Regions from separate parts of the Streptomyces sp. NPDC045431 genome, predicted to be linked through region 2. Evidence: riboswitches for the same ligand, from Rfam matches in the RefSeq annotation. Region 2 holds a riboswitch; each other region holds the start of a gene.
What was found. A riboswitch is a leader RNA that binds a small molecule or an ion and turns the genes downstream of it on or off. The one in region 2 is predicted to bind cyclic di-AMP.

Region 1 (5,356 bases), on a different contig from region 2:
AGACGCCGTCGGCCCGCAGCGCGCGCGTGACGGTGTCGCTGTCGACCTTCTTCCGGGAGATCTCGCCGATGGCGTACACGTCGCCGGTCGTCTCCACCATCGTGATCAGCATGACGACGACCATGGCGATGATGGGCAGCAGCTCGAACTGCGGCATGCCGTAGTGGAAGGGCGTGGTGACGCCGAACCAGTCGGCGTCCGCCACCGCGTCGAAGTGTGCGTCCCCCAGGAGCCAGGCGACGGCCGTCCCCACGACGAGCCCGATGAGCACGGCGAGGCTGCCGAGGAACGGCTTGCCGAGCCGGACCACGACCAGGATCAGGAGCAGGGTGCCGAGCGCGTAGGCGAGGTTCTTCCCGGAGCCGTACGCGGGGTCGCCGATGAGGTGGGAGCCGCCGGCGGCGTTCTGGAGGCCCACCGGGATCAGCGTGATGCCGATGATGGTGAGGATCGTGCCGATGACGACGGGCGGGAAGTACTTCACCAGCCGGCCGACGAACGGCGCGAAGAGGAACGTGGCGATGCCGGCCGTGATGACCGCGCCGTAGACGACCAGCAGACCGGCGGTACCACCGCCCGCGCCTATGCCGATCGCGACCATGGGGGAGACGGCGGTGAAGGTCACGCCCTGCACCAGGGGCAGGCGCGCACCGATCCGCCAGACCCCGAGCGCCTGGATGATCGTGGCGATGCCACAGGTGAGCAGGTCCGCGTTGACCAGGTGGACCAGCTGCTCGTCGGAGAGCCCGAGGGCGTTGCCGAGGAGTACGGGGACGATGACGGCCGCCGCGTAGAACGCGAGGATGTGCTGGAAGCCGTAGAGCGTGAGCTGCGGGAGGGGGAGCAGTTCGTCGACGGGATGCGTCTGCGTCCCGGAGTGCCGTCGGGAGACTCGTGCCATCTCTGCCTTGCCTTACGAGAGGTAGGTGAATGAGAGAGGAGCCGACGCCTCGGAGCCCGGAATGTGTCAGGACGAGGCCTCGCCGGCCCGTACGGAGCCGACGTCTGGCGGAGTTGCCGACACCACGTCGCCCTGCACTGAGATGTGCGTCCTGGTTGGAGGACTTTCCTTCGATCGGCATGGCGAAGCCGCCTTGCGCATGAGATCCGCAGGTGGAGCCGATCGGGGCGCTCACCTTAGTTGACGTCGGACGTTCCTCGCGAGTAACCGGCACGACACTCACCGCTCCCCCGCCCCACAAGACGCACCTTTCGCCCGAACATCTCTGGTTTCACACATGTTCGTCCGACTCGCCTCGGTTCTCCGATAAGGCGACCCCGAGGGCGATTTGCTCGCGCCGTGACATGACTCACCTCCCGTTATTCGGGGTGCACGTCCTCCGCACCGCATTTCCCCTGCTGGGACAGGGAATTGACTTTCCGGCAGAACTCCCTTCATGGCATTTCCGTAATCGCGCGTGCGCTCTTCACGACTTGTTCCGGCCCGAGGCTCTCGCTTACCGTCACCGCAATCCGGTCGGACCGCCGAATCCTGCCGCCGTCCGGAAACCGCACCCACCCACCACCGACGTACGGCAGGAGCGGGGGAACCAGGTAAGCCGCCGGTCCGTGTATACGGAACGGCTTGGGGTGAAGTCATGTGCGCACGCGGTCGCGTGCGGATACGGCCGGGCATCTCCAGCCCGAACCCGACAGCTCACCTCGCAGGCGACGGAGAGGAATCCGCCATGCCCGCACAGGGTAAGCACCGCCGCCCCAAGAACAATCCGCTCGCCCGCCGTGTCGCCGCCGCGGGCACGGGCGGCGCCGCACTCGCCCTTCCCCTCTTCGGCGCGACCGCAGCCGAGGCGGCACCGAACGCGGTGCCGAACGCGGTGCCTTCCGCGGCCGTGGAAAAGGCCCCGGCGAAACCCGCCACCTATACCGTGGTCGCGGGTGACACCCTTTCCGAGATCGCGGCGGACCGTGGCGTCAGCGGCGGCTGGAAGAAGCTGTACGAGGACAACAAGTCGGTGGTCGGCGACAACCCGTCGCTCATTCGCCCCGGCATGAAGCTCACCATCGGCGCGAAGGCCAAGGCGAAGGCCGCGCCCGCCGCGCCCGCCGCCGCCGAGCGGGCCAGCCGCTCCACCGTGCGGCCGGCGCTCGCGAAGCCCGCGACGTACGCGAACAACCTCGACGGCTGGATCAAGGAAGCGCTCGCCATCATGGCCGAGCGCGGCATTCCCGGCTCGTACGACGGGATTCACCGCAACATCATGCGCGAGTCCTCGGGCAACCCGCTGGCCATCAACAACTGGGACTCCAACGCCGCCGCGGGCACCCCGTCCAAGGGCCTGCTCCAGGTCATCGACCCGACGTTCCGGGCGTACCACGTGCCCGGCACGTCGACCGACCCGTACGACCCGGTCGCCAACATCACCGCGGCCTGCAACTACGCGGCCGACCGGTACGGGTCGATCGACAACGTCTTCGGCGCCTACTGACGGGCGCCTACTGACGGGGGACGGTCGCCCCGCCGCCGGACCGTACGGCTTCCACGACGGCGTCGTGCAGCACGCGGCTGGCCTCCTCCGACGAGCACGGCACGGGGCTGCCGCTCATCGGGAACCAGTCGGAGGCCCCGCTGTGCTGCACGGCCACCCGCGCCTCGCCGTCGACCCAGGTCGTGTGCACGTCGAGTTCACCGGTGATGACACCGACCGTGTCGGTGCTCACGCCACCGCGTCCGGCGTAGACCCGGACCGTCGTCCACGATGCCCATGTCACGTTCCCATGCTGACCCCGCTCCGCCGGTCGCGCGACCGGCGGGGCGGGGCGGTTGCGTGAAGGAGCCGTGACGCTACGGCGCGTGGTCAGCGCACGGCCACGAGGACGTGGTTGTTGCCGAACTGCCAGACGGCTCCCGCCTCCTCGAAGCCCGCTTCGCGCAGCAGGGCGAGGTGCCCGGAGAGGGTCAGGTCGTTGCCCTCGCAGCGCGGGTGCCGGTGGTGGCGGTGGGCGGAGAACAGGGCGGCCAGCTCCGGGTCCGCGGCGACCCCGGACCACCAGGTCTCCCAGTCCTCGTCCGCGACGGCCGGTTCCCGCTCGGCCCGGCGCCGCCCGATGTGCAGGGCCAGCTCGCCGACCTTGGCGGAGTCGGGACAGATGTGGTCGCAGTTGACGAGGACCCCGCCGGGGCGCAGCCGCCCGGCGAGGTCGCGGTAGACCCGGCGCAGGGTCCGTTCGCTGAGGTAGTGCAGCGCCGTCGTGGAGACGGCCGCGTCCACCGGCCCGTCCGTCCCGGCGGCGTCGAGCCAGCCGGGCTCGCCGATGACGGCCTCCACGTACCGCACGGCCGGTCCGTAGTAGGCCCGGCCGAGCTCCAGCAGGCGCGGGTCGGCGTCGACCGCCACGACCCGGGCGCGGGGCATGCGGCGGGCCAGTCGCGCGGCCAGCGAGCCGGGCCCGCTGCCCAGGTCGAGGACGAAGGGCGCCCGCCGCTCCGCCGTCACGCCCTCGACGACGTCGGCGATGACGGTGAACGCCTCCTCGCGGTCGACCGCGTAGCGCTGCTGCTGCCTCTCCCAGCGGTCCACCCATCGCGCGGCCGCCACCGTACTGACACTCATGTCCTCTCGCGCCCCTGCCTTCTCACCACACCTCTAAACGGTCATGGAAATCATTGCAGACTGGCGAGCGTGGCGAGGAGCCCGTCGATCTCCTCGGGTGCGTTGTACACGTGCAGGCTGATCCGCACCGAGCCGTCCTCCGGGTCCGTCCCCGCCTGGCAGTGGCTGTCGGAGCGCACCATGAAGCCGTGGCTGTAGAGGATGAAGCCGAGGTCCTGCGAGCCGATCCCGCGGTGCCGGAAGGTGACGATGTGTCTGCGGCGCTGCACCGTGGAGGCGGCGTCCAGGCTGGAGCGGCAGCCGAGCACCTCGTAGGCGTCCATCCGGGCCAGTCCGTCGGTCAGCCGGGCCGCCAGGGCCACGGTCCACCGTTCGATGCGGTCCGTGCCCGCCTCCTCCAGCCAGTCGAGGGCCGCCGTGAGGCTGACGACACCGGCCGTGTTCGGGGTGCCCTCCCAGCCGCCCGGCCGGAACTCCGGACCGCGCCGGCCGCGCGTCCAGATCGCGCCCGTGCCGGGCAGGGCCAGCGCCTTGTGGCCGGAGAAGACGACGAAGTCCACGTCGAGCTCGGCGACCGAGACGGGCAGGTGGCCCACGCTCTGGGCGGCGTCCAGACAGATCGGCACGTCGGGGCCGACCACCGCGCGAACGCGGTGGACGTTCATGTCGGCGCCGTAGACGTGGTGCACGTGGGTGGCCGCGACGAAGCGGGTGCGCGGGCCCACCACGCGGGCGAGCGCCTCGGGGTCGTAGTCCCCCGAGCTCGCCTGGTACGGCAGCTCCCGCAGGTGTATCCGCACGCCCTGCCGGGCGAGCAGCCGCTCCGTCTCGCGCCACGGCGCGAGGTTGGCCTGGTGGTCGGCGAACGGCACCACGATCTCGTCACCGTCGCGGAGCAGCTCCGGCAGCCAGTCGCGGGCGACGGTGCGCAGCCCCTCCGAGGCCCCGCTGGTGAAGTGCACCGCCGAGCGCTCCGGCTCCGGGTCGCCCAGGAACCGCTTGACCCGGTCCCGGGCGCCCTCGACCAGCGCGGTGGTGTGGTTGGCCCACGGGTAGGAACCGCGGCCCGCGTTCGCGTTCGAGGTGGTCAGATAGGTGTGGGCGGCGTCGAGGACGGCCCGCGGCTTCTGGGCCGTGGCCGCGCTGTCCAGGTACGCCGACTCGGGATGGGCCGCGATCTGGGGGAACTGGGCGCGCAGCGGGCGCTGCCACTCCGCCAGCTCCTTCAGGTCGCCCTCGGTGTCGTGTCCCGTCTCGTGCGCCATGTCAGTCACGCACCAGGGGCGCGCCCGCGTCACGCCACGCGATGATGCCGCCCGCGAGGCTCCGGACGTCCGGATGCCCCATGCGCGTCAGCAGCGCCGCGTACCGGGCGGACTTCTCCCCGACGGGGCAGGCGAGCAGCACGGGCCGGCTCTTGCTGAACGGCAGGCCGCCGCGGACCAGTTCGTCGAAGAGCTCGTCGACGATGTTGACGGAGCCGTCGATGTGGAGGGCTCCGTACGCGAACGGGCCGCGCAGGTCGACCACGAGGGGGTTCTCCGCCGCGATCCACTTGCGGGCGTCGACGACGTCGATGACCGTGGCCGAGCGCACCTCGCCGTCCGAGAGCGTCGCCACGGAGTTCTTCGCCGGCGGCAGGCCGAACAGCTCGGGCCGGCGCTTGCGGACGTAGCCGAGGTAGCTCTCGACACGGTCGCAGACGATGAAGACGGCCGTGCGGCGGCCCCCGGCCCCCTCCGCGTCGAGCGCCCGCAGGTGGCGCACGGCGCCGTGGTAGGCGG
Region 2 (5,356 bases):
GCGGCGATGTTGAGCCGCAGGCCGCGGGCGGCGGGGCGGTCGAACGCGAGGCCCGGGTTGACCTCGGCGAAGTGGTAGTGGGAGCCGACCTGCACGGGGCGGTCGGCGGCGTTGAGCACGGTGAGGCGGGTGACGGGGCGGCCTTCGTTGAGGGGCACGGGCTCGTCGGCGTAGAGGATCTCTCCGGGGATCATCGGTGGCGGGCCCCGTCAGACGATCGGCTCGTGGACGGTGACGAGCTTGGTGCCGTCCGGGAAGGTCGCCTCGACCTGGACGTCGTGGATCATCTCGGGGATGCCCTCCATGACGTCGTCCCGGCTGAGCACCTTGCGCCCGGACGCCATGAGCTCGGCGACGGTCCGGCCGTCCCTGGCCCCCTCCAGGATGTGCGCGGTGATGAGGGCGACGGCCTCGGGGTGGTTGAGCCTCACCCCGCGTGCCCTGCGCTTCTCCGCCACGTCGGCAGCGACATGGATGAGCAGGCGCTCCTGCTCGTGCGGGCTCAGTTGCACGTTTCACCTCACATGTTCCCGCCCGGCACGACCCCGGGCGGCAGCGGGACCCTATCCGGCTTCAACACTCTGTTGACCTGCGGAAACGATTGTGAGGGAGAGATATTTCAATCTCGGGCAGAAGTTTTTCCAGCAGGTTAACTACCGCTTTGCCTGGCCATGGGACACGAGCGGCCACCCGCCGGGCCCGCAGCGCGGGTCGTATACGAGGCGCGGCCGCTCGCCGGGCGGTACGGGTGCGCCCGTGCCGCCCGGCGAGCCGCGGTGCCCGCCTCAGACGGCCAGGCAGCTCGCGCCCGGGACCTCCGAGGGGAGGGCGGGCGCGGCGGGGTCGACGATGGTGGTCAGGTCGGTCGCGCTGGTGGTGACGCAGTCGAGGACGGCGGTGGGGTCCGGCACCGCCACCGCCGAGGCGGTGGTGACGGTGGATCCGAGGAGTGCGATGGTTCCGAGGACGACGGCCGCGATGCGACGCATACGGGTTCCCTCCCTGTGGCGGGGTGACGGGTTCTGACTCGCCGGTTGGCTCGAGTCGGCCCCTGGCTACCCACCCCCACACCCCGGATACGCGCCCGGTCACCCGCACGAGGACGATGAAACGATCCCGCACGCTTCCGACCCCCGGAGTGGGGTCAACCGGGCGCTCGGCGGGCGCACGGCCGCACCGCGGGAGCACTGCGCTCGACGCATGACCACGGGAGGGCGAGGCGCACACCCGGACGCTGGCGCGTGCGCCGTGCGTTCTCGATGGCGAATGTCGGGCTGCGCGGATGACGCCCCCTCAGGAGCCCGCCTGATGAGGGATTTCGGCGTAGCACGGATGGGCGCAGAAGGGCCGATGAGCCACCCTCGTTCGGCGTACGCAAACGAGGGAATTACGCACTGTACGAGTTGCGCCCATGGTGTACGCATCTGGCGGAACATCACCTTCCGCCGCTGGTCCACGGATCATCAATCGGCCGTCGCGTCGCGCCAAAACGCCTCTGTCCACTCGAATGGATCAGTCGTGAGGAGCCTCACAAACTTCCGTTTCGACTCGGAATTTCGCCCTGTCATGGGTCAAGATCCCTTCGACGACAAGCCCCCGCCACCGCGGCGGGGCGGCCCGGGCGGACGCCGAGTCCTGCCGCCGTCCGGACGACTGGTCGACAGGAGTGGATCGGCAGGAGTGGAGGACCCAAGCAGTCCGGGGCGAGCGCACCATGGCCGCCCCTTGGGGTGAAGCCGCGTCAGCGGCCGGGCAACTTCGCCAGCCCGAACCCGACAGGTCATCCTTCACAGGCGGCTGACGAAGGGTTGCGCTATGACCGCGCAGATTCATGTCCCGTCTCTGCTGTCCCGAGCCGGTGCCGTCTCGGCACTGACGCTCGCCGCCGTCGGCGGCACCATGCTGGCGCCGGGCGCCGTCCCCCAGGCCGAGGCCGCCGCCGCGACGCACGCCACGAAGGCGCTGAACGTCGCCGCGTCGAAGAAGGGCTCCCCGTACGCGTACGGGGCAGCGGGCCCGTCCCGGTTCGACTGCTCCGGCCTCACGCTCTACTCGTACAAGAAGGCCGGCAAGACGCTGCCGCGCACCGCGCAGCAGCAGTACAACAAGACCCGCCACATCTCCACGTCGCAGCGGCAGAAGGGTGACCTGGTCTTCTTCCACTCCGGTGGACGCGTCTACCACGTGGGCCTGTACGCCGGGGACAACAAGATCTGGCACTCACCGAAGTCGGGTTCGGTGGTCAAGCTCGACCGCATCTGGTCGAAGTCGGTCTACTACGGGCGCGTGCGCTGACGCGACGGCTCGTACGCCCCGTACCGCACGCCCAGGCGGTACGGGGCCGCCGCCGTACCGGGCGGGCGCTCAGCCCCGGACGGGGACGGACCAGGGCAGGGCGATCCACACCGTCTTGCCGCCCTCACCGGTCGGAGTGACCGTCAGGCGGCCACCGCGTTCGGCGGTGAGCCAGCGGATGATGACCATGCCGCGGCCGTTGTCCTGCTGCACGGCCGCGGGCAGGCGCTGCGGCCAGCGCGGGTGGCTGTCGGTGACACCGATGCGCAGCTGCTCGTCCCGTTCCAGCCGGATGTCCACCGTGAAGGTCGGTGACTGCCCGAAGGTGTGCTGGACGGCGTTGGTGGTGAGCTCGGAGACGATCAGCCGTACCGCGTCCGCCGTGTCGGACTCGGCCGGCAGGCCCCATTCGGTAAGAACGTCCGCCACGTATCTGCGGGCTGCGGAGACCGAGGCTGGATCGCTCGGCAGAGTGACGGATGCTTCCTGGTGGTCTGCCATGGCGACGCTGTCCCTTTCCCACCGGGGCCGGACTCCGACAGGGAGCGGATGTTGTGCGAGGACGGCCTCGGATTGCGCTTCGCGCCAGAGTGCCACTTATGTCGCCCCAGGTGGGGCCGATCCCCCAAGATATGCATATATCTGTCGCTCGAAGCGGTGAACCCTGCTACGCGAGAGCGGTTCCGGCGGGCAGACTGGCGGGTTGGTCCAGCGTTCCGGAGGGCGGGAGGTGGGGCTGTCGTGCGGGGCACGCGGCACGGTCCGGCGGTGCGGCGCCGCAAGCTCGGCGAGGAGTTGCGGCGGCTGCGCCTGAGAGCCGGGCTCACCAGCCGGGACGCGGCCCGGCTCGTCGGCTGGCACCAGTCGAAGGTCAGCCGGATCGAGACGGGTGCCAGCGGGGTGACGGGCGAGGACGTGTCACGGCTGCTCGACGCCTACGGCGTACGTGAACCGCGCCAGCGCGCGCTGGTGGAGGCCCTCTCCGGCGCGGCCGCGGACGGCGGCGGCACGGGGTGGTGGCACGCGTACCGGGGCGTGCTGCCGCCGCAGTACCAGGACTTCATCAGCCTGGAGTCGCAGGCGTGCGCGGCGCGCACACTCGAGACCTCGGTGGTGCCGGGCCTGCTGCAGACGGCCGACTACGCGCGGGCGGTGACACGCGCGGCGCTGGACGGGCTGCCGGTGACGGCGGTCGACTCGCTGGTGGAGGTGCGGCTCGCCCGCCAGGAGGTGCTGTTCGGCGATCCGCCGCTACGCCTGGAGGCGGTACTGGACGAGGCGGTGCTGCGGCGGCAGGTGGGCGGCCCGGGGGTGATGCGGGCGCAGCTGCGGCGGCTGCGGGAGCTGGCGGACCTGCCCCATGTGCGGCTCCAGGTGCTGCCGTTCGCGGTGGGCGGGTACGTCGGCCTCTCCGGGCCTTTCGTTATTTTCTCCTTCGCGAACATGTCTGATCTGGATGTGGTGGTTCTCGACCACTTGACGAGTAGCCTCTATCTCGAACGCACGGAAGACCTCGAGGCGTACAGCGCCGCGTTCCGCACCATGCAGGCGCACGCCCTGACGCCCGAGGAGTCGTCGGAACTCATCGCCGGGATCGGTGACGGCGCGTAGGGGTTCTCGCGCTGATCCCGCCTGATCGGCGAGAGACCCCCCAGGGAGAGGCACCCCACATGTCTGCTTACCTCGCACACCACGATGGCCCGCAGTGGCGGCGCAGCAGCCGCAGCGTGGGCATGAACAACTGCGTCGAGGCGGCCCGTCTCGACGCCGCGCGGCTGGCCGTGCGCGACTCGAAGGACACCGCCAGGCCGCCGCTGCGGTTCTCCCCGGCGGCCTGGACGTCCTTCGTCAGCTCCCTGAAGCAGGCGGGCTGACCGGCGCCGGGTCCGGCGCCGTTCGGAGGATCGTGGCCACGGCCGTCTCGATCTGAACCTCTGTCAGATCGGCGCGGGCGGTGAGCCGCAGGCGCGAGATCCCGTCGGGCACCGACGGCGGCCGGAAGCAGCCCACCGCCAGCCCCTCGGCGCGGCAGTCCGCGGCCCACCGCACGGCCTGCTCCGGCGACGGGGCGCGTACGGAGACGACGGCGGCGTCCGGCCGCACGGCGGTCAGGCCCGCCGCCGTCAGCCGCCCGTGCAAGGTGGCCGCGACCGTACGCGCCCGGCCGGCCAGGCCCGGCTCGGCGCGCAGCAGACGCAGGCTCGCGAGCGCGGCGCCCGCCGCGGCCGGGGCCAGGCCCGTGTCGAAGATGAAGGTCCGCGCGGCGTTGACCAGGTGGTCGATCACGCGCGCCGGGCCGAGGACCGCTCCACCCTGGCTGCCCAGGGACTTGGACAGCGTGAGCGTGGCGACGACGTCCGCGTCGCCCGCGAGCCCCGCCGCGTGCAGCGCCCCGCGCCCGCCGTCGCCCAGCACGCCGAGGCCGTGCGCGTCGTCGACGACCAGCGCGGCGCCGTGCGCGCGGCAGGCGGCTGCGAGTTCCGCCAGCGGCGCCGCGTCGCCGTCGACCGAGAAGACCGAGTCGGTCACGGCGAGGGCGCGGCGGCCGGGGTGGGTGCCGAGGGTCTTGTTCACGGCGTCGGGGTCGGCGTGCGGAACGACGGCGGTCTCGGCGCGCGAGAGGCGGCAGCCGTCGACGATCGAGGCGTGGTTGCCCGCGTCCGAGACGATGAGGGAACCGCGGGCGCTGAGCGCGGTGAGGGCGGCCAGGTTGGCCGCGTACCCGGAGGAGAAGACCAGGGCGGCCTCGAAGCCGCAGAAGTCCGCCAGTTCGCGCTCCAGCTCGGTGTGGAGCTCGGTGGTGCCGGTGACCAGGCGCGAACCGGTGGCGCCGGCGCCCCAGCGGCGGGCGGCCTCGGCGGCCGCCTCCGTGATGGCGGGGTGGCGGGTGAGGCCGAGGTAGTCGTTGCTCGCCAGGTCGAGCAGCTCCGGCTCGGCGGGCCGGGGGCGGAGCACGCGTACCAGACCGGCGTCCGTGCGGCGGCGCGCCTCGGCGTCGGTCCAGTCGAAGGGGTCTTCCTGCGGCATGGGTCGGGTCCCTTTTGTAGGCAGCGCACAGACC
Region 3 (5,356 bases), on a different contig from region 2:
GGGTTGGTGACGAACAGGTCGTCGCCGACCAGCTGCACCTTGGCGCCCAGCTTCTCGGTGATGGTCTTCCAGCCGTCCCAGTCGTCCTCGAACAGCGGGTCCTCGATGGAGACCAGCGGGTACGCCTCGACGAGCTCGGCGTAGTAGTCGGTCATCTCGGCGGCCGAGCGGGACTTGCCCTCGAACGCGTACGCGCCGTCCTTGTAGAACTCGGACGCGGCGACGTCGAGCGCCAGCGCGATGTCCTTGCCCGGGGTGTAGCCGGCCTGCTTGATGGCCTCGAGGATGAGGTCGAGGGCGGCGCGGTTGGAGTCGAGGTTCGGGGCGAAGCCGCCCTCGTCGCCCAGGCCCGTGGAGAGGCCCTTGTCCTTCAGGACCTTCTTCAGGGTGTGGTAGACCTCGGCACCCCAGCGCAGGGCCTCGGAGAAGGACTCCGCGCCGATGGGCGCGATCATGAACTCCTGGATGTCCACGTTGGAGTCGGCGTGCGAGCCGCCGTTCAGGATGTTCATCATCGGAACGGGCAGCAGGTGCGCGTTCGGGCCGCCGAGGTAGCGGAAGAGCGGCAGGTCGGACGCCTCGGAGGCGGCGTGCGCGACGGCGAGGGAGACGCCGAGGATGGCGTTGGCGCCGAGCGAGGACTTGTCCGGCGTGGCGTCCAGGTCGAACATCGCCTGGTCGATCAGCCGCTGCTCCGTGGCGTCGTAGCCGACGAGCTCCGGGCCGATCTGCTCGATGACGGCGAGGACGGCCTTCTCGACACCCTTGCCGAGGTAGCGGTCCTTGTCCCCGTCGCGGAGCTCGAGGGCCTCGAACGCACCGGTGGAGGCACCGGACGGAACGGCAGCACGGCCGGTGCTGCCGTCGTCGAGGCCGACCTCGACCTCGACCGTGGGGTTGCCTCGGGAGTCCAGGATTTCCCGGGCTACGACGACGTCGATGGACGGCACGAGCATCTCCTTCTGGGATGTGACGCGAATTGTGACGCGAGCGGTGCAGGGTGCAGGGTCTCTTTGGCCTTGCGCCGTGCGACAAGAGCCTAACCGGCCGGGGGGCCGGGGCCAGCCGACGCCCGCCTCGTGGGACGAAAAACGACCCGAGGGCCCCGATTCCGGGGCAAAACCCCGCAAGGTTTACCTGCGGGTAACCGCAAAGGCCCCGGCCCGCCGCGTGAGCGGCGGGCCGGGGCCTTCCGGGGTCAGCTCAGGTGGAGCTGCTGGCCCGGGTAGATGAGGTCGGCGTCGTCGACGATGTCCTTGTTCAGCTCGAACAGCTTCTCCCAGCCGCCCGCGACCTTCTTCTCGGCGGCGATGGTGCTGAGCGTGTCACCGGCCTGGACCTTGTACTCGCCGTCGCCCTTCTCGACCTTCTTGCCGGTCGGGGTGGTGACGGTCTTCGACGCGGCCTTCGGCGCGGACTCGGCGGCCTTCGGCGCCTTGGGGGCGGCCTTGGGCGCGGTGCGCTGCTCGCTGCGGGTGGTGGGCTGCTCGGCCGTGCGCTCGGCGGCGCCGCCGTTGTACGCGGCGTTGGACAGGCCCACGCCGCACACCGGCCACGCGCCCTTGCCCTGGCCGGCCAGGACCTTCTCGGCGATCTCGATCTGCTGGGCCTTGCTGGCCTGGTCGGCGGTGGAGGCGTACGCGGTGCCGCCGTACGCGGCCCAGGTGGAGGCCGAGAACTGCAGGCCGCCGTAGTAGCCGTTGCCGGTGTTGATGGACCAGTTGCCGCCGGACTCGCACTGGGCGACCTTGTCCCACTCGGCGGAGGTGGCGGCCGAGGCGGAGGTGGCGCCCATCAGCGGGGCGGCCACGGCGACGCCGGTGATGCCGGCGAACGCGGCGAAACGGACCGCCTTGGACGGGCGACGGTGCTTGGCCTTGCCGGAAACCTTGCTGGAAAACAGCATGGAGCATCTCCTCACCGACGCCTACGAGGTGAGCTGTCGGGTTAGGGCTGATGAGCTGCCCCGCCGCGCGACTCGCGCGGCCTCACCCCAAGCCGGCTCACGGACCGTCATTCGACGGCCGGGGGCCGGCACCTACCTTGGGTCCCCCGCTCCTGCCTTCGGCGCATGACGCGACGACTGTTCCCTCGCGTCCGGCGGCAGGATTCGGCGTACCGGTCGGAGGGGCCCGCGGTGGCGAGCGATAAAGACCGTAAACACAGAGCCCGGCGAAGTTCAAAGACGGACATCCGGGTCAATCCGCCCCTACTGCCTTGCGCTTGACGGACGTTTGCGCAGGTGAGGGGCGGAACGGACACATCGTGCGTTCGTGAGGCACCAGTTGGCGCAAAGAGACTCATGTCTCACTGGCGCAGAACCGGACATAGGGGCACCAATAGCCCCGGTCAACTAGGGCTTCTCGGGCGCCAGATCGAGGCTCTGGCCGGGGAGGATGAGGTCCGGATCCTCGCCCACGGTCTGGCGGTTGGCGTCGTAGAGGGCGGTCCAGCCGCCTTCGAGATCCTGCTCCGCGGCGATGGCGGAGAGGCTGTCGCCGGGGCGGACGGTGTACGCGCCCGGCTGGGCGTCCGCCAGGTCGCGTGCCGCGCCGTCACCCCGCGACGTGTGGCCGTCCGTTTCGCGCCCGTTGACCGAATTGTCGGCGCCGGTGGTGGTGTCACCTTCCGGTGCGGCCGGGTCCGTGGCCGCCGGGTCCGTCGCCGCGGGGGGCTCCGCGGGGTCGGGCGCGCCGCGGTGCTTTCCGGTGCCGGGGCCGGCCGGGGCGGTCGCCTCCGGTGCGGCGTCCGGCGTGGCCTGCTCGGCGGGCCTGGCGGGCTCGGCGGGCTCCGTCGGCAGGAGGCTCTCGACCGGGTCGGCCGGAGCCACGGGCTCCGTGGGCTCCACCGGCTGCGTGGCGTCGGCCCCGGCCGGGGCGGGCGTCTCGGGAGCGGCGTCCGGCGTGGCCTCGGGCGTCGCGGCGTCGGTGGACACGTCGGGCTTGGCGCCCTTCGCCGGCGTGGCGGCGGTGCCACCCAGGCCGACGATGGGGGCGCAGGTCTCCCAGGTCTTCACGCCCGTCGCGGCGTAGACCTGCTCCGCCACGGCTATCTGCTGGGCGCGGCTGGCGAGGTCGGGGCGCAGGGCGTACTGCTTGCCGCCGTACGCGTCCCACGTCTCCTGCGACAGCTGGAGTCCGCCATAGAAGCCGTTGCCCATGTCGGCGCTCCACGCGCCGCCGGACTCGCACTCGGCGACCCGGTCCCACGTGTGGGCGTCGACGGCCGACGCGGAGCCGGCGCCGAGCAGCGGAAGGGCGATGGCGGATCCGGTCACCCCTGCCGCGACAACGATGGCGGGGGCCTGACGGGGTCGACGGTGCCTGCCGTTCCCGGAGCGCATGCGGTGTGCCTTTCGCGTGACTGCTGAGGTGACGGTGAACGTAGCGGCATTCGAACGCTAGTCACAAGTCGATGCAGCGGAGATTACGCGAAGATCACATTACTGACGGATCGTCACATCCGAGGGCTCCGCAAAGGGGGTGAACTCGACCGGGAGCGTGCGCAGTCCCCGCATAATGAGCCCCCCACGCCACCGCAAATCGGCAGGATCCACCGCGAGCCGGAGGTCCGGCAGCCGGGTCAGCAGTGTCGCCAGCGCGGTCTGCCCTTCGAGGCGGGCGAGCGGCGCGCCGAGGCAGTAGTGGATGCCGTGCCCGTACCCGAGGTGCTGGTTGTCGCGCCGCGCCAGGTCCAGGGTGTCGGGCTCCGCGAACCGCTCCGGGTCCCGGTCTGCGGCCGCGAGCACCACCAGCACCGGGTCCCCCGCCGCGATGCGCTCCCCGCCGATGGTCAGCGGCTCGGTCGCGAACCGCCACGTGGCGAGCTCCACGGGCCCGTCGTACCGCAGCAGCTCCTCGACCCCGGTCTCCAGCAGCCCGTGCTCGCCCGCGGCGAGGGACTCCTGCAGCCGGGCGCGCTGGCCGGGGTTGCGCAGCAGGGCGTACACGCCGTTGCCGATGAGGTTGACCGTGGTCTCGAACCCGGCGAAGAGGAGGATGAACGCCATCGCCGCGGCCTCGTTCTCGGTGAGGTGCTCGCCGTGGTCGCTCGCCCGGATGAGCCCCGAGATCAGGTCCTCCCCGAGGTCCTCGCGCTTGCGGTGGATCAGCTCGGCGAGGTAGCCCCGCATCTTCTTCACCGACCGCGCGACTCCGCCGCGCGGCCCGCCGCCGTGCCGGATCATCATCCCGGCCCAGTCCCGGAAGTCGTCCTGGTCCTCGGGCGGGACGCCGAGCATGTCGCAAATCGCGTAAATGGGGAGCGGGAACGCGAACTCGTGGATGAGGTCCGCGCTCCCTTTTGTAGCGAAGTTGTCGATCAACCGGTCCGTCAGCTCCTGCACCCGCGGCGCGAACTCCGCCACCCGCCGCGGCGTGAACGCCTTCGACACCAGGCGCCGGAGCCGGGTGTGGTCCGGCGGGTCGATGTTCAGCAGGTGCGTCATCAGTTCCGCCTTGCGCTCCCCCGGAATGCCGGTCTTGCCCTTGGCGTGCGCGGGCTCGTCGTGATGCGCCGGATTCTTGCTGAGCCGCTGGTCGGCGAGCGCCTGCCGCGCGTCCGCGTACCGGGTGACCAGCCACGCCTCGACCCCACTGGGCAGCTTGGTGCGGTGCACGGGGGCGTGCTCGCGGAGCCAGGCGTAGGCGGGGTAGGGGTCGGTGGCGAACTCCCAGGTGAAGAGCTCGGGTGGCGTGTTCGGGTGGTTCGGGGCGTTCACCCCTCGACGGTATCCGCCCCGCCCGCCTCGGCGGCGAGGGCCTTCACGGCACCGGGGTGACCGGCGTCGGCGGCTTTGCGCATCCAGGCGCGTGCCGCTTCCGGCTTGCCCTCCTTGGCGAGGAGGCGGGCGAGGCGGAAGGCGCCGTAGGGGTCGCCGAGGTCGAAGCCCTTGGCGTAGCAGGCACGGGCTTCCGTCTCGCGGCCGTTCTCTTCGAGAAGCATCCCGAGGTGGGTGGTGTCCATCGGTTCCTCCTGGCCGGCGAACTCGCGCAAGTAGTCTTCGACGTCCTCTGGTGACCAGGGCTTCGCGCCGAGTGCCGCCGCTCCGAGCTCGTCGCCCGCGTCGGCGGCACGCTGGAAGAAGAACCTGGCGTACACCTCAGCCCCTGTGTAGCGGTAGTAGGCGCCGTAACTCCGCGCGACGCCGTCATACCCGGCAGCAAACGCGTCTTCGTACAGGTTGGCGGCGCGCGTTTCCTCCCCCGCTCCTAGATACAGGTCGCCCAGTAGGTGCGCCGCCTCCGGACTTCCGCCGTCCGTGGCCTTGGTCAGCCAGGCCACCGCCCGCTTCAGAAGCAGCTCCCCCAACTCCAACGCCGCCTCCGTGTCCCCCGCCTCGGCGGCGGCCTCCAGG

Region 1: it holds a riboswitch for cyclic di-AMP, as region 2 does, so the genes downstream of both, AB0A69_RS19995 (LysM peptidoglycan-binding domain-containing protein) here and AB0A69_RS14770 (C40 family peptidase) in region 2, are expected to answer to the same signal.
Region 3: it holds a riboswitch for cyclic di-AMP, as region 2 does, so the genes downstream of both, AB0A69_RS11000 (transglycosylase family protein) here and AB0A69_RS14770 (C40 family peptidase) in region 2, are expected to answer to the same signal.

Annotation. Positions count from the first base shown of each region.
Region 1 is NZ_JBEZAQ010000009.1:39,036-44,391, reverse strand. It holds gene AB0A69_RS20000 (nucleobase:cation symporter-2 family protein) at 1-901, opposite strand, end outside; cyclic di-AMP (ydaO/yuaA leader) riboswitch at 1,514-1,684, shown strand; gene AB0A69_RS19995 (LysM peptidoglycan-binding domain-containing protein) at 1,689-2,447, shown strand; gene AB0A69_RS19990 (hypothetical protein) at 2,455-2,730, opposite strand; gene AB0A69_RS19985 (class I SAM-dependent methyltransferase) at 2,817-3,572, opposite strand; gene AB0A69_RS19980 (aminotransferase class V-fold PLP-dependent enzyme) at 3,623-4,837, opposite strand; gene AB0A69_RS19975 (pyridoxal-phosphate dependent enzyme) at 4,839-5,356, opposite strand, start outside.
Region 2 is NZ_JBEZAQ010000005.1:245,425-250,780, forward strand. It holds gene AB0A69_RS14755 (urease subunit beta) at 1-194, opposite strand, end outside; gene AB0A69_RS14760 (urease subunit gamma) at 210-512, opposite strand; gene AB0A69_RS14765 (hypothetical protein) at 786-989, opposite strand; cyclic di-AMP (ydaO/yuaA leader) riboswitch at 1,630-1,811, shown strand; gene AB0A69_RS14770 (C40 family peptidase) at 1,816-2,295, shown strand; gene AB0A69_RS14775 (ATP-binding protein) at 2,365-2,796, opposite strand; gene AB0A69_RS14780 (helix-turn-helix transcriptional regulator) at 3,037-3,906, shown strand; gene AB0A69_RS14785 (DUF397 domain-containing protein) at 3,966-4,169, shown strand; gene AB0A69_RS14790 (8-amino-7-oxononanoate synthase) at 4,144-5,322, opposite strand.
Region 3 is NZ_JBEZAQ010000003.1:532,593-537,948, reverse strand. It holds gene eno (phosphopyruvate hydratase) at 1-956, opposite strand, end outside; gene AB0A69_RS11000 (transglycosylase family protein) at 1,199-1,906, opposite strand; cyclic di-AMP (ydaO/yuaA leader) riboswitch at 1,910-2,080, opposite strand; gene AB0A69_RS10995 (transglycosylase family protein) at 2,354-3,277, opposite strand; gene AB0A69_RS10990 (cytochrome P450) at 3,443-4,720, opposite strand; gene AB0A69_RS10985 (hypothetical protein) at 4,717-5,356, opposite strand, start outside.